Regions from separate parts of the Kitasatospora sp. NPDC058162 genome, predicted to be linked through region 2. Evidence: predicted binding sites of a transcription regulator. Region 2 holds the regulator's gene; the other holds the start of a gene.
The links. Region 2 encodes HrcA, which represses chaperone genes, less so after heat shock. Its sites were predicted from a motif close to TTNGCACTCNGNNNNNCNGAGTGCNAA; they were not measured.
Positions count from the first base shown of each region.

Region 1 (17,889 bases), on a different contig from region 2:
GCCCGGCCGACGGCTCCGCCGGACAGCCGGCCGAGCCGCAGCAGGGAGTTCCCCGCACGTCGTACAACCGGCCGATGGAGGTCGGCCGGGCGCAGTACGGCCAGCCGCCGCGCGCCCAGCAGCCGCCCTACGGCCAGCCCGGCCCGGCGCAGCCGCCGTACGGCCAGCAGGGGATGCCCCCGCAGGGCCAGTACGGCCAGCCCGGCCTCCCGCAACAGGCCGAGTACGGCACGCCCGCCCAGCAGACCCGCTACGCCGAGCACTCCCGGCCGCAGCCGGGGGACGAGCGGCCGAGCAGCGGCCGGAGCAAGGGTGCGGTGATCGGCGCGGTCGCCGTGGTCGCGGCGATCGCGATCGGTGCCGGGATCGCGCTCTCCACCGGTGACCCGGAGGGCGACAAGGGCGCCAAGGGCGGCACCACGACCGCCGCCCCGCCCGCCCCGAGCACCCCGGCGACCTCCGCCACCACTGGGACGGCCTCGCCCTCGGCGAGCGCCACCGTCTCGGCCGGCCCGGCGACCGTGGACGCCGGCCAGCTCCAGGGGCAGAACGCGCCGTCCGGCAACAGCGTCAAGGGCGCCAAGTCGGCCGACGGCAGCTACCTGACGCTCCAGCAGGGCGGCTCGGTGACCTGGAACGGTCAGGTCGCCGCGGCCGGGACGTACAAGCTCACGGTGCACTTCAACAACGCCGGCGGGGACGTGAAGGGCGCGGCCTCGGTCAACGGCAAGGACTGGCCGAACGGGCTGACGTACAAGAACTACTCGCCCGGCAAGGACCCGGCGTCGTCCTGGTACACGACCTGGATACTGCCGCAGTTCCAGGCCGGGGCGAACTCGGTCACCTTCACGGTGCCCTCCGGGCCGATCCTGATCGACCAGATCACCGTCGAGCCGAGCAGCTGAGGCTGGTCCGTGGTGTGAAACGGCCGCCCGTCCCCGTCGGGGAGGGGCGGCCGTTGCCGTTGCTCAGACGGACTTGACGGTGGGGAACCTGTCGCCGCCGAGGACCCAGCGGCCGCGGCGCATCACGGCGACCAGGTCGTAGCTCTCGGAGTCGACCACGACCAGGTCGGCGAGCTTGCCGGCCTCCAGCGAGCCGATCGAGTCGGCGAGGCCGAGCAGCCGGGCCGGGGTGGCGCAGAGCGACTCGACGGTCTGGGCGAGGGTCAGGCCGTTCACGGTCACCGAGCGCTTGAAGGCCACGTCCAGGGTGAGGGTGGAGCCGGCGATCGCGCCGCCCTCGACCAGCCGGGCGACGCCGTTCTCGACGCGGACCTGGAGGGGGCCGAGGGGGTAGAGGCCGTCGCCCATGCCGGCGGCGCCCATGGCGTCGGTGATCAGGGCGACGCGGCTGGGGCCGGCGGTGCCGTAGGCGAGGTCGAGGACGGAGGGGTGGAGGTGGACGCCGTCGTTGATGAGTTCGACGGTGACGCGTTCGTCCTCGAGGAGGGCGACGATGGGGCCGGGGGCGCGGTGGGCGATGCCGGGCATGGCGTTGAAGAGGTGGGTGGCGACGGTGGCGCCGGCTTCGATGGCTTCGAGGGTGGTGGCGTAGTCGGAGTCGGTGTGGCCGACGGCGGCGATGATGCCGAGGTCGGCGAGCATGCGTACGGAGTCGAGGCCGCCGGGGAGTTCGGGGGCGAGGGTGAGCATCTTGGCGTGGCCGCGGGCGGCGTCGACGAGTTTGCGGACCAGGGCGGGGTCGGGGTCGCGCAGCAGGTCGGGGCGGTGGGCGCCGCAGCGGTTGTGGGAGATGAAGGGGCCCTCGAAGTGGATGCCGGCGAGGGTGGCGTCCTCGACGAGTTCGGAGAGGACGGCGGCCTGGCGGGTGAGGTCGTCGATCTCGCCGGTGACGGTGGAGGCGACGGTGGTGGTGGTGCCGTGTTCGAGGTGGGTGCGGGCGGCGAGCAGGGCTTCCTCGGCGATGCCGGAGGCGTAGGAGGCGCCGCCGCCGCCGTGGACGTGCAGGTCGACGAAGCCGGGGACGACGGTGTGGCCGGTCAGGTCGAGGTCGCCGGGTTCGGGCTGCCCGCCGTTCGTCCCGCGGTTCGCTCCGCTCGTGATGGCTGCGATCCGGGTGCCCTCGACGGTCAGGCGGTCGCCGTCGACGACGCCGCCGGGCAGGACGAGCCGGGCGCCGGACAGGGCAGTACGGTCACGGTCCGCGGTGGTCACGCGGTCACCTCCATCGAGAGCAGGTCCCAGGCGAGCAGGCCGGCGCCCAGGGACGCGGCGGTGTCTTTGAGCATGGCGGGTACGACCTTCGGGGGCATCTGGAAGGTCAGGCGCTCGGTGACCGCCGCGCGCAGCGGTGTGAAGAGCGTGTCGCCGGCCTCGGCCAGCCCGCCGCCGACGATCACCGTGGACGGGTCGAGCAGGCTCTGGGCCAGCACGATGCCGTCGGCCAGGGCGTCGACCGCGGCCTTCCAGACCGCACTGGCGCGGTCGTCCCCGGCGTCCACCGCGGCGGCGCAGGATGCCGCGTCGGCGTCGGGGTCGCCGCTGGCCTCGGCCCAGGCGCGGGAGACGGCGGAGGCGGAGGCCAGCGTCTCCAGGCAGCCGCGGGCGCCGCAGCCGCACTGGGGGCCGCCGGGGCGGACCACGACGTGGCCGATCTCGCCGCCGTAGCCGTGGGCGCCGGCCTCGATCCGGCCGTCGATGCCGATGGCGCCGGCGATGCCGGTGCCGAGGGCGATGAACAGGAAGCGGTCGACGCCGTGGCCGGCGCCGAGCCGGCCCTCGGCGAGGCCGCCCGACCGCACGTCGTGGCCGAGGGCGACCGGCATCGCGGGGCCGCGGGTGCCTCCGGCGGTGTCGGCCAGGCGCTCGCCGAGCAGCTTGCGCAGCGGGAGGTCGCGCCAGCCGAGGTTGGCGGAGAAGACCGCGATCCCGTTCTTCTCGTCGATCGTGCCGGGGACGGCCACGCCGGCCGCCGACGGGGCGAGGCCGAAGCGGGCGCGGCCCTCGTCGGCCAGGTCGGCGGCGAAGTCGAGGATGGCGGCGACGACGGCGTCGGTGCCGTGTTCCCGCCCGGTCGGTCGGCGTGCTTCGAACAGCACGGAGCCGTCCTGGGCGAGCAGCGCGGCCTTCATGCCGGTGCCGCCTACATCGAGTGCGATGACGTGCTTCACGGGGGACAGTTTCCCTTGGTCGGGTCGAAGAGGTCTAGTCCAGTTGTCGGATTGGTCTGGTCCATACTGGGTGAGCTTTGTCTCGGGTGCGGGGGTGTGCGGGGCTTTGGGTGGGGCGTTGGGTGGGGCTTCGGGCGGGCTTGGGCGGGGGAGTCGGGGTGAGGGGCTTCGTGCGCCGGTTGTTGCGCATCGTGCAATGAACCAGGGCACTTCGGTAACTACTCGACGGACGGGGGCGAGTGGTGTGGACCAATGGGCGAGCGGTTTGGGAGTGTGGCGCTCCCCCCTGCCGGATTCCCTCGTCCGGCTGTAGTTCTTTTTGAAGGCGGTACCCGCGTTGGACAGGCGCGCCCACGTTTCCCTCCGTGTGCTCGGTACGGCGTTGGCCGGAGCACTGGTGCTCACCACGGTCAGCGCGTGCAGCGGGCAGGGCGACGGGCAGGTCACCCTCAAACTGGTCGCCGCGGACTACGGGGAGAACGTCGAGACCAGCTCCAAGCACTACTGGGACGAGGTCTCCAAGGCCTTCGAGGCGGCCAACCCCGGTATCAAGGTCCAGGTCGAGGTGGACAGCTGGACCGACATCGGCAAGAAGGTCGACGACATGATCGCGGCCGGGAAGTCGCCCGACCTGCTGCAGACCGGCGGCTTCGCCGAACAGGTCGCGGCCGACCGGCTGTACCCGGCGGCGGACGTCCTCTCGATGGACACCCAGGCCAAGTTCATGGACAACTTCTCGCACGCCGGGCAGGTGCTGGGCACCCAGTACGGGATCCCGTTCGTGTCGTCCTCGCGGGTGCTCTTCTACAACAAGGCGATCTTCCGGCAGGCGGGGATCACGCAGCCGCCCACCACCTGGAACGAACTGCGGGCCGCGGCGGAGAAGATCAAGGCCAAGGTGCCGGGGGTGACCCCGTACGGGCTCCCGCTGGGGCCCGAGGAGGCGCCGGCCGAGTCCATGCTGTGGACGCTGAGCGGGGGCGGCTCGCTCTCGGACGACGTCGGCAACTACACCATCGACAGCGACCAGAACCAGGCGACCTTCAGCTGGCTGAAGAACAACCTGGTCAGCACCGGGCTGACGTACTCGGACCCGGGCAAGATGAACCGCACGCCGGTGTTCCAGGACTTCGCCTCGGGGAAGGTCGCGATGCTCAACGGGCACCCGACCCTGCTGCGGATGGCGTCCGCCGGGAAGGTCGACTTCGGTACGGCGGCCATCCCGAAGAAGGACGGCGTGGGGAGGACCGGGAGCCTCGGCGTCGCGGACTGGATGATGGCGTTCAAGGCGAACGGGCACAAGAACGAGATCAAGAAGTTCCTGTCCTTCGTCTACACGAAGGACTACCAGCTCAAGTTCGACGAGCAGTACAACCTGCTGCCGGTGACCCAGGACGCGTTCAGCCAGATGTCCTCGGACCCCAAGCACGAGGACCTCAAGCAGTTCGCGGTCGGGCTGACCAATGCGAGCTTCTACCCGTTCGGGGACCCGGCCTGGGGTGAGGTCAGCAACCGGATCAAGACCGGGATCGGGCAGGCGGTGACCGGGGAGCCGAAGCAGGTGCTGCAGGGGTTGCAGGATGCGGCGATGAAGGAAGCGGCGCGGGTCCGGAAGCAGTAGGGCCCCCGGGGCGGGGGGTCTTTTTAGGGGAGCGTGATCGCGTAGGCCTTGCGGAGGGTCTCGTGGACCGTCCAGGTGGTGCGGTCGCCCTCGCGCAGGACGGCGCAGTCGCCGGGGCCGACGGACAGGGTCGGGCCGCCTTCGATCTCGATGGTGGCCCGGCCGCTCAGCACCACGAACATCTCGTCGGCCTCGACGTCGGTGACCACGCCCGGGGTGATCTGCCAGATGCCGCGCAGCTGGCGGCCGTCGGGGGACTCGGCGAGGACCTTGCCGGTGACCTCGGGGGTGCCGGAGACGATCTGGGACGGGTCGAGGGGCTCGGGGTCGAGGTCGGTGGTGGGGATGTGGACGGCGAAGCTCGGCGTGGTCATGGGGGTGACGCTAGTCGGGCGGGGGCACCGGGGTGGGGGGCAGAGTGTGTCGGGGGTACGTCCGAGAATGACACTTCGTAGGTCCGTGGGGGGATGTGCGGAGGTGGTGTGCGGTGGGCGAGCTGGGCGAGCTGAGTGAGCGGGACCGGGCGGTGCTGGCGCTGGAGGGGCGGCAGTGGCGGACAGCGGGGGCCAAGGAGCGGGCGATCCGGGAGGAGTTGGGGCTCTCCTCTACGCGGTACTACCAGGTGCTGAACGGGTTGTTGGACCGGGAGGAGGCGCTGGCGTTCGCGCCGGTGTTGGTGAATCGGTTGCGGCGGGTGCGGGAGGGGCGGCGGGGGGCTCGGTGAGAGCCGCTGCGCGGGGCTTGGGTGTGGGGGTGGGCTCTCGGGAGGGTGGGTGAGGCCGGGGGCGCGTCCCTCTCGCCTTGGTGGGGGGTGGGGGTGGGGGGTGGTTGCTGTGGGTGGGTTGGTGCGGGGTTTGGGGGTATGGGCACGGCATGGGATTTGACGAGAAGTGGGTGCCGGTGACCGGGGCTGGGCGGGATGGGCTTCGGGGGATCCTTGCGGCGCCTGGGGATGCTGTGGTCGCTCTGGACTTCGACGGGACGTTGGCGCCGATCGTTGCGGATCCTTCGCAGGCCCGGGCGCATCCGGGGGTGCGGGGTGCCTTGGGGGTGCTGACGGGGAGGGTGGGGGCCGTGGTGGTGATCACTGGGCGGCCGGCGGCTTTGGCGGTCGAGTACGGGGGGTTGGCGGGGCTTCCCGGGGTGGTGGTGCTCGGGCATTACGGGGCTGAGCGGTGGGAGGGGGGTGAGGTCTCGGCGCCCGAGGTGCATCCGGGGGTGGCCGCGGTGCGGGGGGCGTTGCCGGGGGTGTTGGAGCGGGTGGGGGCGCCCGGGGGGACGTGGGTGGAGGACAAGGGGCGCTCGGTGGCCGTGCACACCCGGCGGACGGCGGAGCCGGATCGGGTGTTGGAGCTGTTGCGCGGGCCGGTGGGGGAGTTGGCGGCGGAGCACGGGCTGGTGGTGGAGCCCGGGAGGCTGGTGCTGGAGCTGCGGCCGCCGGGGGTGGACAAGGGGGCGGCGCTGACGGGGTTCCTGCGGGAGCGCGGGGCGCGGGCCGTGCTGTACGCGGGGGACGACCTGGGGGACGTCGCGGCCTTCGCGGCGGTCGAGAAGCTGCGGGGCGAGGGGCTCGCGGGCGTGCTCGTGTGCAGCGGCGCGGTGGGGGACGCGCCGGTGCGGGAGCTGGCCGAGCGGGCGGATCTGGTGGTCGACGGGCCCGAGGGTGTGGTGGAGCTGTTGGGGGATCTGGGGGAGGTCCTTACAGGGCGTTGAGCTGGTCGAGGAACCACTGCTGCGGGGGGAGGGCGGTGGCCGCGGCGGCGAGGCGCTTGGTGCGGTCGGCGCGTTCCCCGGGGCTCATGGTGAGGCCGGTGTGCAGGGCTTCGGCGGTGGCGATGACGTCGTACGGGTTGACGGTGAGGGCGTCGTCGCCGAGTTCGGTGTGGGCGCCGGCCTCGCGGGAGAGGACGAGGGCGCAGCCGTGGTCGGAGACCACCGGGACCTCCTTGGCGACCAGGTTCATGCCGTCCCGGATCGGGTTGACGAGGGCCACGTCGGCGAGGCGGTAGGCGGCGAGGCTGCGCGGGAAGTCGTCGTTGACGTGCAGGATCAGGGGCTGCCAGGTGGGGGTGGCGAATTCGGCGTTGATGGCGGCTGCGAGGTCCTGTACGGCGGCGGTGTAGGCGCGGTATTCGGCGAGGTCGGTGCGGGACGGGTAGGCGAAGGCGATGTGGACCACCCGGTCGTGCCACTCGGGGCGGGTGCGGAGCAGGTGCCGGTAGGCCTGGAGGCCGCGGACGATGTTCTTGCTCAGCTCGGTGCGGTCGACCCGGACGATGGTGCGGCGGTCGCCGACGGCGGTCCTGAGGGCGGCGAGGCGTTCGTCGACGTCGGGGCGGTGGGCGCGTTCGCGCAGGAAGTCGGCGTCGGCCCCGAGGGCGTGGACGCCGAGGTGGGTGGTGCGGCCGTTGAGGGTGACGGTGAGGTTCTCGGGGTCGAAGGTGGCGCCGAGGAGGTCTTCGCAGCAGGCGGCGAAGGCGCGGGCCCAGCGTTCGGTGAGGAAGCCGGCCCGGTCGGCGCCGAGGATGCCGGTCAGGACGGCCCGGGCGACGTCGTCGGGGAGCAGCCGGTAGTACTCGGGCGGGGCCCACGGGGTGTGGGAGAAGTGGCCGATCCGTAGGTCGGGGCGGGCCGCGCGGAGCAGGGCCGGGGTGAGGGACAGGTGGTAGTCCTGGACCAGGACGGCGGCTTCCGGGGCGGCTTCGGCGGCCAGGGCGGCCGAGAAGGCGGCGTTGTAGGCCTGGTAGGCGGCCCATTCGGTGCGGAAGTCGGCGTCGAAGGAGGGCGCGGTGGGGGTCGCGTAGAGCAGGTGGTGGATGAACCAGAGGGTGGAGTTGGCGACGCCGTTGTAGGCGCGGGCGAAGGTCTCCGGGTCGATGTCGAGCATCCGTACGGCCTGGCCGCCGACCTCGTGCCCGGCGAGGTCGAGGCGGCCGTCGGGGGCTTCCCGGGCGGCTCTGCGGTCGGCGTCGCCCAGTGCGGCGCAGACCCAGACGGCGGTGGGGTCGTCGATCGCGGACAGGCCGGAGACCAGGCCTCCGCCGCCGCGGCGCAGGGTCAGCGTGCCGTCGTCGGCGGTGCTGAAGGACACCGGTCCCCGGTTGGAGGCCACCAGGACGGGGGCGGTTCCGGTCGCACTCGAACGTTCGGTCGTGAGATCGCCCATGGTTGGGATGTTGCCGGGGGGTCGGGGCGGCAAACCCGTCAATGACGGGTGGAGTATTCGGGGACGGTGTGCATCGGGGGGCGTTCCAGGGCCGTCACGGGGTGGGTGTGGGCGGTGAAGATGGGGGTTCCGCCGGCCGGGGTGCGGGTGAACTGGGTGAGGTGGGGGTGGACGAGGTCGGCGGAGGCCTTGAGGCGGTGGGTGCGGTCGAGGCGTTCGAGGGCGGTGCGGTAGATGGTGGCGGCCATCCGGCCGAGGGCTTGGCCGTCCTGGTGGCGGTGGTGCCGGACGCCGACGTCGACCTGGGCCAGGGCGTCCAGGCCGACCTGTTCGAGGGCGTCGACGAGCAGGCCGAGTTCGACGCCGTAGCCGGTGGGGAAGGGCAGCCGTTCGAGCAGTGAGCGGCGGGCCGCGTACTCGCCGCCGAGGGGCTGGACGAAGCCGGCGAGTTCCGGCCAGTGGAGGTTGAGCAGGGGGCGGGCGACGAGTTCGGTGACCCGGCCGCCGCCGGCCGGGACGATCGCGCCGCTCTCCGTCTCCAGGGGGCGGTCGTACATGGCCTTGACCAGGTGGATGTCGGGTTCGGTGAGCAGCGGGCCGACGATGCCGGAGACGAAGGCCGGGTCGAACTCGCGCAGGTCGGCGTCGACGAAGCAGACGATGTCGCCGTGGGTGACCAGCAGGGAGCGCCAGAGCACCTCGCCCTTGCCGGGGACGGCGGGCAGCCGGGGGAGGATCCGGTCGCGGTGTTCCACCCGGGCGCCGGCCTCGGCGGCGACGGCGGCGGTGGCGTCGGTGGAGCCGGAGTCGACCACGACGAGTTCGTCGACGAGCGGGATCCGGTCCATGAGCTCGCGCCGGACGGTGCGGACGATGTCGCCGACGGTGGCCTCCTCGTCGAGGGCGGGGAGGACCACGCTGACCGTCTGGTGGGTGCGCCGCTTGGCGGCGAGGAGGGCGTCGACCGGCCGTTCGGCCGCGCTCCACGAGCGGCGGCGGAGCCAGGACGCCGCCTGCGGGAGAAGTGCGGGGGTCGGTTCGGCGGGCACGGTGACTCTCCTCGGCGGGATCGGTGGAACGGGCCATCTCGCTTGGCGGACGGTCCCTTTCGGGGTGGACGCCTTCGGATACAGTCTTCGTACAGCGGTCGGACCTTTGCACGCCGGGGTCGCCGCTGAACCATAACTTCACATGCTCATCCAGAGGGACTGAGGGAACGGCCCGTTGACGTCCCGGCAACCTTCTCGCGCGGCTGTCGTCGACAGGCCCCGGCGGGACAGGTGCCAATTCCGGCCTGTGGCGCGACCGCGCCGCGGGGAAGATGAGGAGAGAGGCCTCGCCATCATGGCTATCGACACCGCCGCACCCTCCCCCAGCCTTCGGCCGGGGGTACCCCCAACGGTCGACCTCGGCCCCGCCGCCGCCCTGTCCTGTCGGGAGTGCGGAACCCGCTTCCCGCTCGGCCCCAGCTTCGCCTGCCTGGAGTGCTTCGGGCCGCTGGAGATCGCCTACGAGTTCGGCAGCGAGCGCGCCGAGGAGCTGCGCAAGCGGATCGAGTCCGGTCCGGCGTCCATCTGGCGGTACGCGCCGCTGCTGCCGGTGCCGACCGACGTCGCGTCCAAGCCGAACCTCAACCCCGGGTGGACCCCGCTGGTGAAGGCGGACAACCTGGGCCGTGAGCTCGGGTTCACCGCGCAGCTGCACGTCAAGGACGACTCGGGCAACCCGACGCACTCGTTCAAGGACCGGGTGGTGGCCTGCGCGATCGAGGCGGCCCGGGCGTTCGGGTACACCACGTTGTCCTGCTCCTCGACCGGCAACCTGGCCGGTGCGGTGGGTGCGGCGGCGGCCCGGGCCGGGTTCCGCTCCTGCGTGTTCATCCCGCACGACCTGGAGCAGGGCAAGGTCGTGATGGCCGGGGTGTACGGCGGCGAGCTGGTCGGCATCGAGGGCAACTACGACGACGTGAACCGGTTCTGCTCGGAGCTGATCGGGGACCCGGCCGGCGAGGGCTGGGGCTTCGTCAACGTCAACCTGCGGCCGTACTACGGCGAGGGCTCCAAGACGCTGGCGTACGAGATCTGCGAGCAGCTCGGCTGGCGGCTGCCGGAGCAGATCGTCATTCCGATCGCCTCGGGCTCGCAGCTGACGAAGATCGACAAGGGGCTGCAGGAGCTGATCAAGCTGGGTCTGGTGGAGGACCGGCCGTACCGGATCTTCGGCGCCCAGGCGGAGGGCTGCTCGCCGGTGTCGGCGGCGTTCAAGGCCGGCCGTGACGTGATCAAGCCGGTCAAGCCGGACACCATCGCCAAGTCGCTGGCGATCGGCAACCCGGCGGACGGCCCGTACGTGCTGGACATCGCCCGCCGGACGGGCGGCGCGGTGGAGGACGTGACGGACGCGGAGGTCGTGGCGGCGATCCGGCTGCTGGCCCGGACCGAGGGGATCTTCGCGGAGACCGCGGGCGGGGTGACCGTCGGCGTGCTGAAGAAGCTGGTCGAGACCGGTCAGCTGGACCCGTCCAAGGAGACCGTCGCGATCAACACCGGGGACGGCCTCAAGACGCTGGACGCCGTCTCCGAGGCGGGCATGACCGCCGTCATCCGCCCGACGCTGGACTCCTTCCACGCCGCCGGCCTCGCGTCCGCCTGAACCACCCACCCCCGCTAGGAGAGCCATGAGCGCCAACGTCCGCATCCCCACCATCCTGCGCACCTACACCGGCGGCGCGGCCGAGGTGACCGCCGAGGGGGCCACCCTGGCCGAGGTGATCGCCGACCTGGAGCAGAACCACGCCGGCATCGCGGCCCGCATCCTGGACGACACCGGCAAGCTGCGCCGCTTCGTCAACGTGTACGTGAACGACGACGACGTGCGGTTCGCCGAGGGCCTGGAGACCGAGATCAAGGACGGCGCCGGCGTTTCGATCATTCCGGCGGTGGCCGGCGGCTGCTGAACCGTCCGGTCCGCTTCCCGGCCGCCCGCACGTACGGAGACTGGAATTCCGTACGTGCGGGCGGCCGCTTGCATTTCGGCGGGAATATTTCCCGGTCAAGTCGGAGTAGAGTGTGGCTCTGCTGGGAACAGGGTTCCCCTTCCGGCGCACGGGGTGCTTCACCGGAGGTCGTCCGGCTGCTGGGACCGGTTGCGGGCCGGGGCCGTGAAACATGTCAGGCAGATGTCAGAATTCCTGCGGGCATTTGGGTAATTCGTCCGCTATGCCCCGCGCGGAATGCCGAGTTTCTTCCGGTTTGTTCGCTCTTGTCTCTTGACGGGCCTATGGAATTCCCGGCGGTTGACCCTGTTGCAGAGGGCGTCGGTCCGGATACATTCAGCGGCGGTCGACGTAATCAACCGCTCACGGAAGCCGTCCGGCGCCCCCGTTGCGGCGGATTGCGGCGTGCACGGCTGCGCTCAGGGGGGGTTCCCCGGGCCGGCCTTCAAAACCAGACCCGGGCCCGCGACCTGCGGGACCGTGAAGGGCCAGCACAGCACTAGGGGAGTTCGGAATGGCTCAGGGCACCGTCAAGTGGTTCAACGCGGAGAAGGGCTACGGCTTCATCGCGGTCGACGGTGGTGCGGACGTCTTCGTCCACTACAGCGCGATCCAGATGGACGGCTACCGCACCCTCGAGGAGGGCCAGCGGGTCGAGTTCGAGATCTCCCAGGGACAGAAGGGCCCGCAGGCGGACATGGTCCGCGCGGCGGTCTGACCCCTTCCGAACCCAGGAGCTCGGCGCGGCCCACGGCTGGTGACCACTCGCTTCTCGACGGGCCCGTACGACACGCGTCGTACGGGCCCGTCGGCGTTCCCGGGGCGGGCCGGGCGGGGGCGGACGGCGGCTCGCGGGTTGGCTATTGGGCTTGCACTCGACCACCCGGAGTGCTAATCATTGGCGTTAGCACTCACAGTGTGAGAGTGACAGCGGACCGGGTCGGTGAGGCCCCCGGGAGCGGCAGGGGAATGGACCTCCGCACACCAGGGCCGTCCGTCGCGGGCACCCCTTGGTCCGAGCAGTCGACCGTGTCCCGGAGGACCACTTCTGATGGCCAAGATCATCGCCTTTGATGAGGAAGCTCGCCGCGGCCTTGAGCGTGGCATGAACCAGCTCGCCGACGCAGTGAAGGTCACGCTCGGCCCCAAGGGCCGCAACGTCGTGCTGGAGAAGAAGTGGGGCGCCCCCACGATCACCAACGACGGTGTCTCCATCGCCAAGGAGATCGAGCTCGAGGACCCGTACGAGAAGATCGGTGCGGAGCTCGTCAAGGAGGTCGCCAAGAAGACGGACGACGTCGCGGGTGACGGCACCACCACCGCCACCGTGCTCGCCCAGGCCCTGGTTCGCGAGGGTCTGCGCAACGTCGCCGCCGGCGCCAACCCGATGGCCCTGAAGCGCGGCATCGAGAAGGCCGTCGCCGCCGTCTCGGACCAGCTGCTGGCCCAGGCCAAGGACGTGGAGACCAAGGAGCAGATCGCCTCCACCGCCTCCATCTCCGCCGCTGACACCCAGATCGGCGAGCTCATCGCCGAGGCCATGGACAAGGTCGGCAAGGAAGGCGTCATCACCGTCGAGGAGAGCAACACCTTCGGTCTGGAGCTCGAGCTCACCGAGGGCATGCGCTTCGACAAGGGCTACATCTCCGCCTACTTCGCCACCGACCTGGAGCGCATGGAGGCGACGTTCGAGGACCCGTACATCCTCATCGCCAACTCCAAGATCGGCTCGGTCAAGGACCTGCTCCCGCTGCTGGAGAAGGTCATGCAGAGCGGCAAGCCGCTCGTCATCATCGCCGAGGACGTCGAGGGCGAGGCCCTGTCGACCCTGGTCGTGAACAAGATCCGCGGCACCTTCAAGTCCGTCGCCGTCAAGGCCCCGGGCTTCGGCGACCGCCGCAAGGCCATGCTCGGCGACATCGCCATCCTCACCGGTGGCACCGTGATCTCCGAGGAGGTCGGCCTCAAGCTGGAGAACGCCGGCATCGACCTGCTGGGCACCGCCCGCAAGGTGGTCATCACCAAGGACGAGACCACCATCGTCGACGGTGGCGGCGACAGCGACCAGGTCGCCGGTCGCGTGAACCAGATCCGTGCCGAGATCGAGAACAGCGACTCGGACTACGACCGCGAGAAGCTCCAGGAGCGCCTCGCCAAGCTGGCCGGCGGCGTGGCCGTCATCAAGGCCGGCGCGGCCACCGAGGTGGAGCTCAAGGAGCGCAAGCACCGCATCGAGGACGCCGTCCGCAACGCCAAGGCCGCCGTCGAGGAGGGCATCGTCGCCGGTGGTGGCGTCGCGCTGCTGCAGGCCGGTGTCGCCTTCGACAAGCTGGAGCTGGAGGGCGACGAGGCCACCGGTGCCAACATCGTCCGCGTGGCGCTGGAGGCCCCGATCAAGCAGATCGCGACCAACGCCGGCCTCGAGGGCGGCGTCGTGGTGGAGAAGGTGCGCAACCTGCAGGCCGGTTGGGGCCTGAACGCCGCCACCAACACCTACGTCGACCTGATCGCCGAGGGCATCATCGACCCGGCCAAGGTCACCCGCTCCGCGCTGCAGAACGCCGCCTCCATCGCGGCGCTGTTCCTCACCACCGAGGCCGTCATCGCCGACAAGCCGGAGAAGGCCGCCGCGGCCGCCGGCGGCGGCATGCCGGGCGGTGACATGGACTTCTGATCCTGATCGGACTCCGATCGGATCGGCTGATCCTCGTCCGCGTGGGCGGTTCCCTTCGGGGGGCCGCCCACGCGGCGTTTCGGCGTCGGGCCGTTTTGAACCCGTGGGCGGGCCGCGGAGAATGGACGGATGGCTTCCGACGACATCGAGACCGCCCTGCACAACGCCCGGGCCCTGATCCTGGCCGACCTCACCGCGCGGGACGTGGCGGACGCCGCCGTCGTCTCGCTGGTGGAGCAGGCCGTCACCCACCGCCGGTGGTGGCTGGAGCAGTGGCCGGACGGCACCGACTACGTGCTCGGGCTGGTCGCCCAGGACGTCCAGGACGCGCTGCTGGAGGCGTACGGGCGGTGGCCGCTGTGCGGTGCCTGCGCGGCCGACGGGGACCCGCACGCGCTCGGCGTGGAGCCCGAGTTGGGGCCGGAGCCGCACTGGGTGTGCGGCAAGCAGGGGGCCGTGGTGGCGTCGGTGGGGGAGCTGGGCTAGTCCTCCAGTGTTTGGAGTTCGGTGGTGAGGTTGGTGCGGGCGGCCGCGGCGAGGCGGCCGTGGGCGGCGGGGGTGCGGTAGAGGGCCGGGAGTGCCAGGAGGTGGCGCAGGACGGCGGCCCGGCCGGTGCGGAAGTCCGGCTCGGGGACGAAGGCGTACTCCTCCCGGACGGCGGCCGCGTACGCCGCGTAGGCCTCGGGGGCGCCGCCGAGGACGGCGAGGTCGGCGTCGCAGAGCACCCCGCCGTCGCGGTCGCCGGGGGCCGGGTCGTGGGCGACGGTGAGCAGGACCAGGCGTTCCACCTCGGCGACCCGACCGGCGGGCAGGCCGATGGCGGTCAGCGCGCGGACGGCGAGGGCGGCGCTGCGCTCCTCGTTCTCGGTGCGGTCGGGGCGGTACACGGCGTCGTGGAACCAGGCGGCGAGCCGGACGGTGTCGGGGTCGGCGGCGTGCCCGGCGAGCTCGTCGACGTGGCGCAGGACCGCGCGCAGGTGCTCGGTGGTGTGGTAGCGGCGGTCCGGCGCCGACCAGCGGCGCAGCAGCTCCCGGCCGTACGGTTCGGGGTCGTCGGTGGCGCCACAGCGGTGCAGCAGGGCGGTCCAGGCGGTGAGCAGGTCCTCGGTCGGCATGGGGCACATTGTGGCGGGTCGTCCCGGTGGACGGGATGTGCCGTTCAACGATATATGTAGGTGTATGACAGAACGCTCCATGCAGGAGCCGACGCTGCTTCTGCTCACCGCGCTGGCGGACGCCCCGAGGCACGGCTACGCGCTCATCCAGGAGATCGCCGCGATCTCGGACGGCCGGGTCAAGATGCGCACCGGCACGCTCTACGGCGCGCTCGACCGGCTGCTGACCCAGGGCCTGATCGAGGTGGCCGCCGAGGAGGTCGTGGACGGCCGGGCCCGGCGCAGCTACGCGCTGACCGACGACGGCCGGGCCGCCCTGGCCGCCGAGGCCGGGCGCCTGCGGGCGGTCGCCACCGAGGCCGAGCGCCGGCTGACGAAGATCCGGTCGATGCTGCCGGGGAAGACCGGGTCCCAGGGGCGGCCCGCCGCGGGGGGAGGACTCTCATGACCATGCCGGTGATCGGTCCGACGTCCTCGGGGCTGCTGCGGGCAGCGCTGCAGCTCTACCCGGCGCGGTACCGCCGCGAGCGCGGCGAGGAACTGGCCGAGGTGTTCGCCGACACGACGGCCGCGGGCAGCCGCGCCGCGGTCGCCCGGGAGGTGCTCGGCCTGGCGGCGTACGGGCTGCGGGTGCGGCTCGGGCTGACCGGCGGGTCGGCGGTCGGACGGCTGCTCGCGCTGGTGGCGCCGATGATCGCCGGTGCGGTGGTCGGGGCCACCATGGTGCCCTGGGTGGCCACCCTGGAGCGGACCACCAGGTGGCTCGCCTGGGACGACTCGTTCGGGAACCACGTCCGGGCCTTCGCCCCGCCGGCGGCCGCGCTGCTGCTCGGGGTGGCGGCCCTGCTGGGGCGGTGGACGGCCGTCCGGGTCACCGCGCTGCTCCTGGGCGCCGTCGGGCTGTACGACCTGGGCCTGGCCGTCTGGCGGCCGGAGTCCTTCGACGTCTGGTGGGTCGGCTACATCGGGATGGCCACGCTGCCGTTCGTGGCGGCCGCGCTGCTGCTGGTCGCCGCGCCGACCGACCTGCTGCCCCGGCCGAACCTGCGGACCGCCGGGCTGGTGCTGGTCTCGGCGGTCGTCGGCGGGCTGCTCCAGGCGGTCCAGAACTGGGACGACACGACCTTCTCGCTGGACCTCCAGTGGTTCGTGGTGCTGCTGATCGCCCCGATGCTGCTGACCCTCGCCGGCTTGCGCGGGCGGATGGGGCCGGCGGCGGTCGGGCTGGCGATGCTGGTGCTGACCGGGCCCGGCAGCGTCTTCAACATCTGGCGGGAGTCCCGCGGGATCTCGCACCTGCTGCCGGTGGCGGTGCCGGTGCTGGCCGTGCTGGTCCTGGTGGCGCTGGCGGAGCGGCGGTTCGGTCGGCAGGAGTCCTTCGGGATGGTGCCGGGACGGCTGTGACCGGCTCCACCCCAGGCCTGCCGCATCGCCGCCCCCCGGCGTGACCGGAACGGGGGTGCGGGTCTCGCCGGGGGCGGGCGGATGTGGCAGGCTGTCTGATATGTCTAGACCAATTTTCGAAGTCATCGCGCTGACGCCCCAGGACGCCCAGGCTGCCGAGTCCGGCGGCGCCGACCGGCTCGAACTGGTCACCGACATGGCCGCCGACGGACTCACCCCCTCCGTCGAGGACTTCGCCCGGATCAGGGCCGCCGTCGGCATCCCGCTGCGCGTCATGCTCCGGATCCGGGACGGCTTCGCCCCCGGCGACCTGGACGAGCTGTGCGCCCGCGCCGTCGCGCTGCGGGCCGAGGGTGCCGAGGAGTTCGTGCTCGGCTTCCTCGACGCCGGGGGCGCCGTCGACCTGGCCGCCACCACGGCCGTCGCCGAGGCGATCGCCGGCTGCCGCTGGACCTTCCACCGGGCGATCGACCACAGCACCGACCGGGCCGCCCTGCGCGCCGCCGTCGGCGCGCTGCCCGGGCTGGACACCTTCCTCACCTCAGGTTCGCCCGCCGGGGTGGACGCCGGCCGCGAGGTGCTGGCCGCCGAACTGGCCCGCAGCGGCGAGCCCGGCTACACCCAGCGGATCCTGATCGGCGGCGGCCTGCGGGCCGAGCACCTCAAGGAGCTGCGGGCCGAGGGCTTCGACGCCTTCCACGTCGGCGGCGCGGTGCGGGCCGACGGCTGGCGGACGCCGGTCGACGCGGCCAGGGTCGCCGAGTGGCGGGCGCTGATCGACGCGTGAGTGAGACGCATGAGTGACCAGGAAGGGGCCGGTGACGCCACCGGCCCCTTCCGCGTCAGCTTCCGCGTCAGCCGAGCTGCTCGGGCAGCGGCTCGCGGTGCAGCACGGTGAGGCCGGAGACGGCGCGGGTGAGCGCCACGTACAGGCGGCGCAGGCCGGTCCGCTCGTCCGGCTCGCCGGCGACCACCGCGGCCGGCTCGTCCAGCACCACGTAGTCGTACTCCAGACCCTTGGCCAGCGAGGCCGGGACGAGGGTCAGCCGGGACTCGGTGCTGGTCTCGGTGCCGGGGGAGAGGTGCGCCAGCCCGGCTGCGGTGAGCAGCTCGGCGAGCCGGGGGATCCGGGCGTCGGCGGCGATCAGGCCGGTCGAGCCCTCGTGCTCCAGCGCCTCCCGGCAGGCCGCCAGGACGGCCTCCTCCCAGTCGTCGACCGGGCGGATCTCCAGCGCGCCGGGGGTGTCGCGGACGGAGGTCGCCGGAGCCAGGCCGGGGGCGATCGAGGGCAGCAGCCGGGAGGCGTAGGCGATGACCTCCTCGGGCACCCGGAAGCCCTTGGTCAGTTCCTCCACGTGCGCCTCCGGCTTGCCCAGGTGGAGCAGGGCGTCCGGCCAACTCGCCGTCGCCCAGGGGGTGGTGCCCTGGGCGAGGTCGCCGAGGACGGTCGCCGAGCCGGTGGTGCAGCGGCGGCCCACCGCGCGGTACTGCATCGGGGAGAGGTCCTGGGCCTCGTCCAGCACCACGTGCCCGAGCGAGGGGGTGCGCTGCACCAGGTCCGTCGCCTCGTCCACCAGGACGGCGTCGGCATGGGTCCAGCGGGCGGTCTTCACCGAGCGGCCGGGCTTGGGCCACAGCACCTCCCGCTGCTCCTCGGCGGTCAGCACGCCCTCGGCGCACTCGGCCAGGAACTCCGGGTCGGAGAGCAGCCGCAGCACCAGCTTGGCCGGGTCGACGGCCGGCCAGCACTCCTTGACCACGGCCTTGACCGCGGTGTTGCG
Region 1 covers NZ_JBHVUS010000003.1:503,218-521,106, reverse strand. The annotation lists gene ACFVXG_RS08845 (carbohydrate-binding protein) at 1-905, shown strand, start outside; gene nagA (N-acetylglucosamine-6-phosphate deacetylase) at 969-2,177, opposite strand; gene ACFVXG_RS08835 (ROK family protein) at 2,174-3,133, opposite strand; gene ACFVXG_RS08830 (extracellular solute-binding protein) at 3,516-4,754, shown strand; gene ACFVXG_RS08825 (cupin domain-containing protein) at 4,778-5,128, opposite strand; gene ACFVXG_RS08820 (DUF3263 domain-containing protein) at 5,251-5,478, shown strand; gene otsB (trehalose-phosphatase) at 5,628-6,467, shown strand; gene ACFVXG_RS08810 (trehalose-6-phosphate synthase) at 6,454-7,920, opposite strand; gene ACFVXG_RS08805 (glucosyl-3-phosphoglycerate synthase) at 7,959-8,969, opposite strand; SAM riboswitch class I at 9,113-9,248, shown strand; gene thrC (threonine synthase) at 9,265-10,572, shown strand; gene ACFVXG_RS08795 (ubiquitin-like small modifier protein 1) at 10,598-10,876, shown strand; gene ACFVXG_RS08790 (cold-shock protein) at 11,430-11,633, shown strand; gene groL (chaperonin GroEL) at 11,967-13,589, shown strand; gene ACFVXG_RS08780 (hypothetical protein) at 13,719-14,075, shown strand; gene ACFVXG_RS08775 (hypothetical protein) at 14,072-14,704, opposite strand; gene ACFVXG_RS08770 (PadR family transcriptional regulator) at 14,769-15,152, shown strand; gene ACFVXG_RS08765 (hypothetical protein) at 15,149-16,108, shown strand; gene ACFVXG_RS08760 (copper homeostasis protein CutC) at 16,209-16,895, shown strand; gene ACFVXG_RS08755 (HelD family protein) at 16,963-17,889, opposite strand, start outside.
Region 1: the regulator HrcA is predicted to act here: its motif matches at 11,784-11,810, upstream of groL (chaperonin GroEL).

Region 2 (11,579 bases):
GTACGGGTCGATCTTCTCGTAGAGGGTGCCGGGCAGGAAGCCCAGCCGCTCCCCCGCCTCGACCGCCGGGCGGGTCAGGATGATCCGGTTGACCTCCTTGGCCTGGAGGGCCTGGACGGCCTTGGCCATCGCCAGGTAGGTCTTGCCGGTGCCGGCCGGGCCCAGGCCGAAGACGATCGTGTGCTTGTCGATCGCGTCGACGTAGCGCTGCTGGTTCAGCGTCTTGGGGCGGATCGTGCGGCCGCGGTTGGACAGGATGTTCGCGGTGAACACCTGGGACGGCGCCGGGCTGTCCGGGCCCTCCTCGCGGAGCATGGCGATGGAGCGCTCCACGGAGTCCTCCGTCAGGGGCTGGCCGGTGCGCAGCACCAGCATCATCTCGTTGAAGAGCTTCTGCACGAGGGCGACCTCGGCGCGCTCCCCGGTGGCGGTCACCTCGTTGCCGCGGACGTGGATGTCGGCGGCGGGGAAGCCCTGCTCGATCACGCGCAGCAGCGAGTCCGCCGTGCCGAGCAGGGTGACCATCGGATGCTTCTCGGGGATGACGATCCGGGCGCTCACCCGGCCGTCGTCGGTCGGTTCGGGGCGCGACTGTCCGTCGGTACGGGTCTGCGATGTGTCACTCATGGGTCGGCGCTGGGGCCTGCCTCATCCCATCCGTGGTCTCGTGGGCCGCTCGGTCTCTCCGGGGCACCAGGGTACGCCGCGAGCGTGATCGCTGCGGCGGGCGGCGGGGCCGCACCCGACGATGCTGCGGCAGATCGCAGGACGGCGCGAGCCCTTTTCCCGGGGCCTCTTCCGCAGCCGTTTTCCGCAGCCCGTTTCCCGGTGCCCTCCGTTCCTCCGCGCGCTCCCCGGCGTTCACGGGTGGCGGCGGGCGGGGACGGGCACCCGGGCGAGGTCCTCGGCGAGCACCAGCTCCCCGTCGAAGTGCTTGCGGGCGTCGGCCAGGTGCTGGCCGAGGTCCGGGTAGCGCTGGGAGAAGTGGGTCAGCACCAGGGTGCGCGCCCCGGCCTCGGCGGCGACCTTCGCGGCCTGGCCGGCGGTGAGGTGGCCGTGGTCCTCGGCGAGGTGGGCGTCGGCGTCGGTGAAGGTCGCCTCCACCACCAACAGGTCGGTGCCCTCGGCGAGTTGGTACACGCCCTCGCAGAGCCGGGTGTCCATCACGAAGGCGAAGCGCTGGCCCCGCCGCGGCTCGCTGACCTCGTCCAGGGTGACGACCCGGCCGTCCACCTCGACCGCGCCCTCGTGCTGGAGCCGGCCCACGGCCGGGCCGCGCACCCCCGCCGCGGCGAGCCGCTCGGGCACCAGCCGGCGGCCGTCCGGCTCGGACAGCCGGTAGCCGAAGGACTCCACCGGGTGGTCCAGCCGGACGGCGTCCAGCGCGAAGCGGGCGCCGGGCGCGGGCAGCGGGCCGGGCTCGTCGATCGGCCGGGGCCGCAGCACGGCGGTCTCGTGGTAGGCGGTGGCGTGCCGCAGCCGCTCGAAGTAGACCTCGCCGGAGGCCGGGAAGTAGACGTCCACCGGGTGCGGGACCCGGTCAAGGTTGATCCGCTGGATCACCCCGGCGAGGCCCAGGCAGTGGTCGCCGTGGAAGTGGGTCACCGCGATCCGGGTGATCTGGGTGGCCGAGACCCCGGCGTGCAGCATCTGCCGCTGGGTGCCCTCGCCGGGGTCGAACAGCAGGCCCTCGCCGTCCCAGCGGAGCAGGTAGCCGTTGTGGTTGCGGTGCCGGGTGGGCACCTGGCTGGCGGTGCCGAGGACGACGAGTTCGCGCTGGGACACCTGGGATCAGACCATGCTCTCGTTCATGCGCGTCCCGCCGAGCACGTGCACGTGGGCGTGGAAGACGGTCTGCCCGGCGCCCGCACCGGTGTTGAAGATCAGCCGGTAGTCCTCGAGGCCCTCGTCCTTCGCCACCGCGCCCGCCTCGGCGAGCAGTTCACCGGCGATCTCCGGCGCGGCGGCGGCCAGGGCGGCCGCGTTCGGGTAGTGGACGTGCGGGATGACCAGGACGTGCACGGGGGCCTTGGGCGCGATGTCGCGGAAGGCCAGGACGCGCTCGGTCTTGCGCACCACGGTCGCCGGGATCTCGCCCGCCACGATCTTGCAGAACACACAGTCGGACTGCGGCTCGCCGGCCATCGGATTCTCCTCGGTTCGGTCGTCGATCACGGTTGCACGGGCCGTACGGGCGCAGCCTAGCCGAGCCGCCCGACCGCCTGCTGGTACTCCTGGAGGTGCTTCCAGCGCACCGAGCGCATGCCGACGACGTCCCCCTCGGACAGCTCGAAGTCATCGGAGATGATCACCACCGCGAGGAAGACGAAGCCCAGCAGCCAGCGCCGGGTGAGCCGCCAGGTGTTCGGGCGCATCACCCGCTTGCGGCGCACCACCCGCATCGCCAGGATCCCCTTGCCCACGCTGAAGCCGGTCAGCCGGGCGAACACCACCTGGTTGAGGAACGAGGCGAGCAGGCCGACGCCCAGGAACGCCAGCCAGAACGGCACCACCGGGCCACTGGCGTGGTGCTGGACGGCGTGACCGGCCGCGGCCGCGACGGGCTTGGTGCGGCCGGCGGCGACGTCGGAGGCGGCAGCCGCGGCGAAACCGAGGCCGAGGGAGAGGGCGAGGTCCAGCACAATCGCCAGGAAGCGCCGGAACCCGGACGCCTCCGGGGGGCACGGCGGCAGCGCGGGCTGCGCCGCCTGCGGGTACTGCCCCTGCCCCTGCGGCTGCGGCTGGGGCTGGGGCTGCGCGGCGGGCTGCCCGTGCGACGGGTACGGGTTCGGGCCGTACGGGCCGGGCTGGCCGTAGCCCTGCGGCGGCTGGGCGTAGGGCGGTTGCTGTTGCCCGTACGGCGGCTGCTGCTGGCCGTACGGGGGCTGTTGCTGTTGCCCGTACGGGGGCTGTTGCTGTTGCCCGTACGGGGGCTGTTGCTGTTGCCCGTACTGCTGCGGCGGCTGCTGGGCGTACGGCCCCTGGCCGTACGGCTGCGGCCCGGGGCCGTTCTGCGGGTACTGCGGCGGCGGATAGCCCTGCGCCATGGTGTGCTCCCCCGTGAGCTGTCGATCAGATCAAGATCGCGATCAAGAACAGCCCCGCATCCTACCCAGGCCCCGGGGCGGCACGGCTACGCCCAGGGCAGCGGCGGCCTGGTGCGGGCCGGGGTGGCGGCCAGGGTGTCGAGGGCGATCCGCACGCCCTCGGCCAGCTGCGGGTCCTCGCCGGCCGCCCAGTGGTGCGGGGCGAACGGCACCTCGACGTCCGGGTCGACGCCGTGGTTCTCCAGGCCCCAGCCGTAGTTCTCCAGCCACATCGCGTACTTGGGCTGGGTGACCAGGGTCCCGTCGACCAGCTGGTACCGGCTGTCGATGCCGATCACCCCGCCCCAGGTGCGGGTGCCGACCACCGGGCCGATGCCGAGCGCCTGGATGGCGGCGTTGACGATGTCGCCGTCCGAGCCGGACAGCTCGTTGGCGATCGCGACCACCGGCCCGCGCGGGGCGTCCATCGGGTAGGGCACCCCGTGGTCGGTGTCCCGGATCGCGTACCAGCCGATGATCCGCCGGGCCAGCTTCTCTATCACCAGCTGCGAGAGGTGCCCGCCGCGGTTCTCCCGGACGTCCACGATCAGGCCCTCCTTGGCCATCTCGGTGGACAGGTCGCGGTGCAGCTGCGCCCAGCCGGCCACCTGCATGTCGGGGATGTGCAGGTAGCCGAGCCGGCCGCCGGACAGCTCCCGCACCTCGGCCCGCCGGCCGGCCACCCAGTCGTGGTAGCGCAGCGCCTCCTCGTCGGCGAGCGGGACGACCACGGGGTGGCGCCGGTCGCTGCCGTCCTTGCCCGCCACGGTCAGCTCGACCGGCTGCCCGGCGGTGCCGGCCAGCAGCGGGGCCGGGCCGGTGACCGGGTCGACCGGGCGGCCGTTGACGGCGAGCACGGCGTCGCCCGGGCGGATCGCGGCGCCGGGCGCGGCCAGCGGCGAGCGGGCCCGGGGGTCGGAGGACTCGCCGGGCAGGATCCGGCCGATCCGCCACCGCTCGCCGTCCTTGACCAGGTCGGCGCCGAGCAGGCCCTGGCGCCGGGCGGGCTCGGTGTAGCGGCCGTACGGGATGACGTAGGCGTGCGAGGTGCCGAGCTCGCCGTGCACCTCCCAGAGCAGGTCGACCAGTTCGTCGTGCGAGCCGACCCGCTCGACCAGCGGCCGGTAGCGGTCCAGGATCCCGGCCCAGTCGAGGCCGCCGAGGTCGGGGCGCCAGAAGTTGTCGCGCATCAGGCGGCCGTTCTCGGCGTACATCTGCCGCCACTCGGCGGCCGGGTCGACGGTCACCCGCAGCCGGGCGAGGTCGACGGCGGTCTCGTCGTCCTCGCCGCCGGCCTTGTGGTCGGCCGGGACGATCCGCAGCTCGCCGCCGTCCAGCACGGTCACCCGGGTGCCGTCCCCGCTGACCGCGAACCCGTCGACGCCGTGCACCAGTTGCTCGGCGCGGCGCTTGCGGAGGTCGAAGCGCTCCAGCACCGGGCGGGGCCGCTCGTCGTCCAACGAGGCCGCCTCGTCGCCGAGTTCGCCGAGCAGCGGCACCCTGGTCCAGAGCACCCCGTCCTTGGCGGCGCGCAGCGCGTGGAACCGGCCGCCCTCGACCGGGAAGGGCAGGATCCGGTCGGCGATGCCGTCCAGGTCGACCCGGACGGCCGGCACGGCCCCGCCCGCGGCCTCCCCGCCCTCCGGCTTGCGGGACTCGGGCTCGTCCTCCGCCCCGCCCGGGGCCCGCCCGGCCCGCTGCGGACCGAACGGGGACGGCGTCTCGGCCGCGAGCGTGACCAGGTAGGGGCGGCAGCCGTTCGGGAAGGACAGCTCGAGGGCGTGGGCGTCGTAGACCGGGTCGAAGTCGCGCACCGACAGGAAGGCCAGGTAACGGCCGTCCGCGGTGAAGGCGGGCGAGGTGTCGAGGAAGCGCTCCGGGGTGACCTCGCCGACGGCACCGGTGGCCAGGTCGGCCAGCACGATCTGGCGCAGCGAGTACGGGCCCATCCGGTGCACCGGGCGGGACCAGGCCAGCCAGGCGGAGTCCGGGCTGAACGCCAGCCCGCTGACCTCGCCGTCGCTGCTGCGGTCCAGTTCGCGCACGGCGCCGTCGGCCAGCCCGACCACCAGCACCCGGCCGTCGTGCACGCCGAGCGCGGCCCGCTCGCCGTCCGGGGAGACCACCAGCGAGTTGACCCGGCCCAGCTGCCCGGCGGCCAGCCGGCGCCGCTCGGGGTCGTGCACGGCGGGGGCGTACTCCAGGGCGTCCTCGCCCTCGGCGTCGGTCACCCAGAGCACCCCCTGGGCGCCGTCCCGGCCCGGCACCACCCGGGCCAGCCGGGCGCGCACGCCCGGGGTCTCGTCCAGCACCCGGGCCGGGCCCTCGCGGTGGGTCAGCCAGTGCACGCCGCCGCGCACCACCACGGCGCCGGCCCGGCCGGTGCGGTCCGGGGCGACGGACTCCAGCCAGTGCGCGGCGTGCACCGGGCGGGGGCGGCGGCCGGCCCGCGAGCCGGCCGTCCGGACGTCCAGGCGGCGCGGCGCGGCGGTCTCCAGGTCGTCCAGCAGCCACAGGTCGCCGGCCCGGTGGAAGACCACCCGGGTGCCGTCGGTGGCGGCGCCGCGGGCGTAGAAGCCGTCCGGGTCGGTGCTGTGGCGGCGCAGGTCGGAGCCGTCCGGGCGGCTGGACCACAGCTCGCCGACGCCCTCGTGGTCGGACAGGAAGGCGATCCGGCCGCCCACCCAGAGCGGGGAGTCGAGGTTGCCGTCCAACTCCTCGTGGACGCGGGCGAACCGGTCCCGTCCGATCCACAACTTGCCCGCCCGGCCGCCCCGGTAGCGCTTCCACCAGGCCGGCTCGCGGTTGTTGACGGTCACCAGCAGCGCCCGGTCCCCGTCCGGCTCGAAGGCGAGCCCGCCGACCGGCCCGTACGGCAGCCGCGCCGGCTCGCCGCCGTCCAGCGGCACCGCGTGCGCCCAGCTGCGGCGCCCGCCGGCCTCGCCCACGCCGGTGGTGGCGATCGGGCGCCCGTCGGCGGTCCAACCCTGCACCCTGGTCTGGTCGTCGCCCCAGTACGTCAGCCGCCGGGACGGACCGCCGTCCACCGGCACCACGTGCACCTCCGGGGCGCCGTCCCGGGTGGAGGTGAAGGCGATGTGCCGCCCGTCCGGGGAGAACCGGGGGTGGCGCACCGGAAGGTGATCGGCCGTCAGCCGCCAGGCCCGGCCGCCGTCCAGCGGGGCGAGCCACAGGTCGTCCTCGGTGACGAAGGCGACCAGGTCACCGTGCAGGTGGGGGTGGCGCAGATAGGCGCCCGCGGAGGTGCTCAGGGAGTCCGTCACGCCGCCAGCGTAGGCAGCTGCGGGTACGATCCGCTCCGTTTTCCGCAGACTCCGGGCGGGCGCACGGGGTCCCGGAGGCGCTACGACCAGCGGCCGGTGCGCCCCAGCAGCAGTGCCCCCGCCGCCACCCCGGCGGTCGAGGTGCGCAGCACCGACGGGCCCAGCCGGTAAGGCTTCGCGCCCGCTTCGGCGAAGGCGGCCAGCTCCTCCGGGGAGACCCCGCCCTCCGGGCCGACCACCAGCACGATGTCCCCGCCGGCGGGGAGCGCGGCCTGCGCCAGCGGCTCGGCGCCCTCCTCGTGCAGCACGGCGGCGAGCGCGGCCCCCGCCAGCAGCGGTGCCAGCTGCCGGGTGGTCGCCAGCTCGCGCACCTCGGGGAAGCGCAGCCTGCGGGACTGCTTGCCCGCCTCCCGGGCGGTGGCCCGCCACTTGGCGAGCGCCTTGGCCCCGCGCTCGCCCTTCCACTGGGTGATGCACCGGGAGGCGGCCCAGGGGACCACCACGTCCACGCCGACCTCGGTCATGGTCTCCACGGCCAGCTCGCCGCGGTCGCCCTTGGGCAGCGCCTGGACGACCACGATCCGCGGCGCGGGCTCGGGCTCGCGCCGCACGGCGTCCACCGTGACCTCGATCGCCTCCTTGCCGAGCACCGCGGCGACCGTGCCGTCCACGCCGAGCCCCAGCCCGTCCGCCAGGGTGACCGCCTCGCCGGCCGCCAGCCGCTTCACCGCCGCCGCGTGCCGCCCCTCCGGCCCGTCGAGCCGCAGCACGGCCCCGGGCGCGGCGGTGGCGATCCGCTCGGTCTCGACGACGAAGACGGGCGCGGTCATGGCGGGGAACCTCCGGAGGAGTGGGACTCGGGGAAACGCGAAGGGGGTGCCGGGGAGGACCCGGCACCCCCTCCTTGACGGCTACCGGCCGTTGAAGGCGTCCTTCAGGCGCGAGAACAGGCCCTGCTGGCCCGGCGCGAACTGGCCGGACGGCCGCTCCTCGCCGCGCAGGACGGCGAGCCGGCGCAGCAGCTCCTCCTGCTCGGCGTCGAGCTTGGTCGGCGTCTGCACCTCGACGTGCACTATCAGGTCGCCCCGGCCGCCCCCGCGCAGGTGGGTGATGCCCCGGCCGTGCAGCGGGATCGACTGGCCGGACTGGGTGCCGGGCCGGATGTCGACCTCCTCCAGCCCGTCCAGGGTCTGCAACGGCACCTGGGTGCCGAGCGAGGCGGCCGTCATCGGGATGGTGACGGTGCAGTGCAGGTCGTCGCCGCGCCGCTGGAAGACGGTGTGGGTGGTCTCGGCGATCTCGACGTACAGGTCGCCGGCCGGGCCGCCGCCGGGGCCGACCTCGCCCTCGCCGGCCAGCTGGATCCGGGTGCCGTTGTCCACACCGGCCGGGATCTTGACGGTCAGGGTGCGGCGGGCCCGCACCCGGCCGTCGCCGGCGCACTCGGGGCACGGGGTCGGCACGACGGTGCCGAAGCCCTGGCACTGCGGGCACGGGCGGGAGGTCATGACCTGGCCCAGGAACGAGCGGGTGACCTGGGACACCTCGCCCTTGCCGCGACACATGTCGCAGGTCTGCGCGGAGGTGCCGGGGGCCGCGCCCTCGCCGCTGCAGGTGGTGCAGGTGACGGCGGTGTCGACCTGGAGTTCCTTGGTGGTGCCGAAGGCGGCCTCCTCCAGGGTGATCTCCAGCCGGATCATGGCGTCCTGGCCGCGGCGGGTGCGCGAGCGCGGGCCGCGCTGGCCGGCCGCGGCGCCGAAGAAGGCGTCCATGATGTCGGAGAAGCCGAAGCCCGCCGCGCCGGCGCCGAAGCCGCCCGCGCCACCGCCGCCGGGCGACAGCGGGTCCCCGCCGAGGTCGTAGACCTGGCGCTTCTGCGGGTCGGAGAGCACCTCGTAGGCGGCGTTGATCTCCTTGAACCGCTCCTGCGTCTTCGGGTCCGGGTTGACGTCCGGGTGCAGTTCGCGTGCCAGGCGCCGGAACGCCTTCTTGATCTCGTCCTGCCCCGCATCCCGTCGGACGCCGAGTACCGCGTAGTAGTCCGTGGCCACCAAATGCTCCGCTTGTTCCGCCTGTAGTAGTGCGACTGGACACCGCCGCCGGGTTTTTCCGACGGCGGTCTGCTTGCTACGACTCGGCCAGGATCTGACCCACGTACCGTGCCACCGCTCGCACCGCCCCCATTGTGCCCGGGTAGTCCATCCGGGTCGGACCGATCACACCCAGTTTGGCCACGCTCTCGTCGCCCGAACCGTAGCCGACCGAGACGACCGAGGTGGAATTCAGCCCTTCGTACGCGTTCTCCCGCCCGATCCGGACCGTCATCGCGGCGTCCGTGGTCTCACCCAGGAGGCGGAGCAGGACGACCTGCTCCTCCAGGGCCTCCAGCACCGGCTGGATGGTGAGCGGGAAGTCGTGCCCGAAGCGGGTCAGGTTGGCCGTGCCGGCCAGCATGATCCGCTCCTCGTTCTGCTCGGCGAGCGCCTCGAACAGCGTCGCCAGGACCGTACTGACGGTCGGCCGGTCGGCCTGCTCGAAGGCCCCCGGGAGTTCCTCCAGCAGCCCGGGGACGTCCGGGAGCCGCTGGCCGGCCGCCCGCGCGTTGATCCGCGAGCGCAGGTCCGCCAGGACCGTCTCGCCGACCGTGCCCGGGCAGTCGACCATCCGCTGCTCGACCCGGCCGGTGTTGGTGATCAGCACCAGCATCACCTTGGCCGGGGCCAGCGCCACCAGCTCGATGTGCCGGACGGTGGAGCGGGTCAGCGAGGGGTACTGCACCACGGCGACCTGGCGGGTCAGCTGGGCGAGCAGCCGCACCGTGCGGGTGACCACGTCGTCCAGGTCGACGGCGCCGTCCAGGAAGTGCCGGATCGCCCGGCGCTCCGGGGAGCTCATCGGCTTGATCTCGGCGAGCTTGTCGACGAACAGCCGGTAGCCCTTGTCGGTGGGGATCCGCCCGGCGCTGGTGTGCGGCTGGTGGATGTACCCCTCCTCCTCCAGCGCCGCCATGTCGTTGCGCACCGTCGCCGGGGACACCCCGAGGTTGTGCCGCTCCACCAGGGCCTTGGAGCCGACCGGCTCCTCGGTGCCCACGTAGTCCTGGACGATCGCGCGCAGCACGGCGAGCTTGCGGTCGTCCAGCTGGCGGACCTCTCCGGCCATGGGGCACGCACCTCCGTCTTCGCACGTTGTCCGTCTGTGATGCTGCGAGCCACTCCGGAAAGGGCCCCGACCCTGGCACTCTGCACACACGAGTGCCAAAACCGTACCTGCCAGTGTACGGCCCGGGTCCTACCGCAGGAACGGCCCGGCCGGGGTGATCCTGCCCGCAGTTCCGGACGGCCGCCACGACACTCCCCGTGCGCGGGTGGTGCCCCGGGGCCGTCCGGGTGGCAGCATCGAAAGCGACGGCGAACGGAGGAGCAAGCAATGTCGAGCTCGGGCCAGCACACCCGTTTCGCGCCCGACCGCGGCCTGACCGGCCGCATGATCGGGACGATGTTCGTGATCGGGCTGCTGTACGTCGGTTTCACGGGCCTGCTGATCGCGCTGCTGCGCGGGGCCTGGCCGCTGATCGTGCTGATCTCCGGCGGGCTGTTCGTGGCCCAGTTCTGGTTCAGCGACAAGATCACCGAGCGGGCCATGGGCGCCCACCAGGTGACCGAGGAGCAGTACCCCCAGCTGCACGGCACCATCGACCGGCTCTGCGCGCTGGCCGACATGCCCAAGCCCCGCGTGGCGGTCGCCGACAACGACATGCCCAACGCCTTCGCCACCGGCCGCAACCCGCAGAACGCCGTGGTGTGCGTCACCACCGGCCTGCTGCGCCGGCTCGAACCGGAGGAACTGGAGGGCGTCCTGGCGCACGAGCTGTCGCACGTCGCCCACCGGGACGTCGCGGTGATGACCATCGCCGGCTTCCTCGGCGTGCTCGCCGGGGCCATGACCCGGATCGCCATGTACGGCGGGTTCATGGGCGGCAACCGCAACAACAACGACCAGAACGCGGCCCTCGCGGCGCTGATCATCCCGCTGGTGTCGATCGTCGTCTACGCGATCAGCTTCCTGCTCACCCGGCTGCTGTCCCGCTACCGCGAGCTGGCCGCCGACCGGGCCGCCGCCCAGCTCACCGGCCGGCCCAGCGCCCTCGCCTCGGCGCTCACCAAGGTCACCGGGCAGATCGCGGCCATCCCCACCGAGGACCTGCGCAAGTCCCAGCCCTACAACGCCTTCTACTTCGCCCCCGCGCTGAGCGCCAAGGAGACCGCCTCCCAGCTGCTCTCCACCCACCCGAGCCTGGAGAAGCGGCTGGCCCAGCTGGCGAAGATCTCCGAGCAGCTCGGCCGCTGACCCCCCCTACCGACCTGCCGACCCGCCACTGACCCGCCCGAGAGGACCGCCGTGGGATTCCTGGACGCCCTGTTCGGCCGCACCAAGCCCGTCAAGCCCGACCTCGACCAGCTGTTCGGCGTGCCGTCCGCCGCGCTCACCCTGGAGGCCGCGGCCGGGTTCCTCCCCACCGGGCTCGGCTCGGTCTGCTTCGCGGCCGTCGAGGGCGCGGCCTTCGTCCAGGTCGAACAGCAGGTCCGGGCCCTGCTGGACGCCGACACCGAACGCGGCGGCGTCCCGGTGGAGGCCTCCAAGGACGGCTACGGCTACTCCTGGCTGCTCACCCGGCACACCCCCGAGGAACTCCCGGAACTGGTCAACGACCTGCACGCGGTCAACAGCGAGCTGGAGGCCAACGGCTTCGGCCCGCAGCTGCTCTGCTCCCTGGTCGGCTTCCGCAACGCGCAGGGCCAGTCGCTGGCCCTGGTCTACCTCTACAAGCGCGGCACCTTCTACCCCTTCGCCCCGATGCCCGGCGGCGGCGAACGGCGCAACAGCCCGCTGGAGCTCCAGGTCAACGCGACGCTGGGGAACGACCTACGGCTGGAGAAGGACCTCAGCCGCTGGTTCCCGGTCTGGGGGGCGCCGGGCCTCTGACGCCCCGTCCGTAAAATCGCCCCATGCGCAGCCACCAGTACGGACCCGACCTCACCCCGCCGTGGAAGAAGCAGCGGCCGGCACCCGAGGTGCCGGCCGAGCGGGACCTGGTAGTCGAGGAGGCCGCCACCGGCTACTGCGGGGCGGTGGTGCGGTGCGAGAAGACCGCGGAGGGGTTCACCGTCACCCTGGAGGACCGTTTCGGCAAGCAGCGGGTCTTCCC
Region 2 covers NZ_JBHVUS010000007.1:334,325-345,903, forward strand. The annotation lists gene ACFVXG_RS17180 (PhoH family protein) at 1-525, opposite strand, end outside; gene ACFVXG_RS17185 (ribonuclease Z) at 862-1,785, opposite strand; gene ACFVXG_RS17190 (histidine triad nucleotide-binding protein) at 1,792-2,145, opposite strand; gene ACFVXG_RS17195 (RDD family protein) at 2,202-3,047, opposite strand; gene ACFVXG_RS17200 (S41 family peptidase) at 3,134-6,370, opposite strand; gene ACFVXG_RS17205 (16S rRNA (uracil(1498)-N(3))-methyltransferase) at 6,451-7,200, opposite strand; gene dnaJ (molecular chaperone DnaJ) at 7,282-8,421, opposite strand; gene hrcA (heat-inducible transcriptional repressor HrcA) at 8,498-9,532, opposite strand; gene htpX (zinc metalloprotease HtpX) at 9,800-10,720, shown strand; gene ACFVXG_RS17225 (hypothetical protein) at 10,772-11,356, shown strand; gene ACFVXG_RS17230 (DUF3097 domain-containing protein) at 11,380-11,579, shown strand, end outside.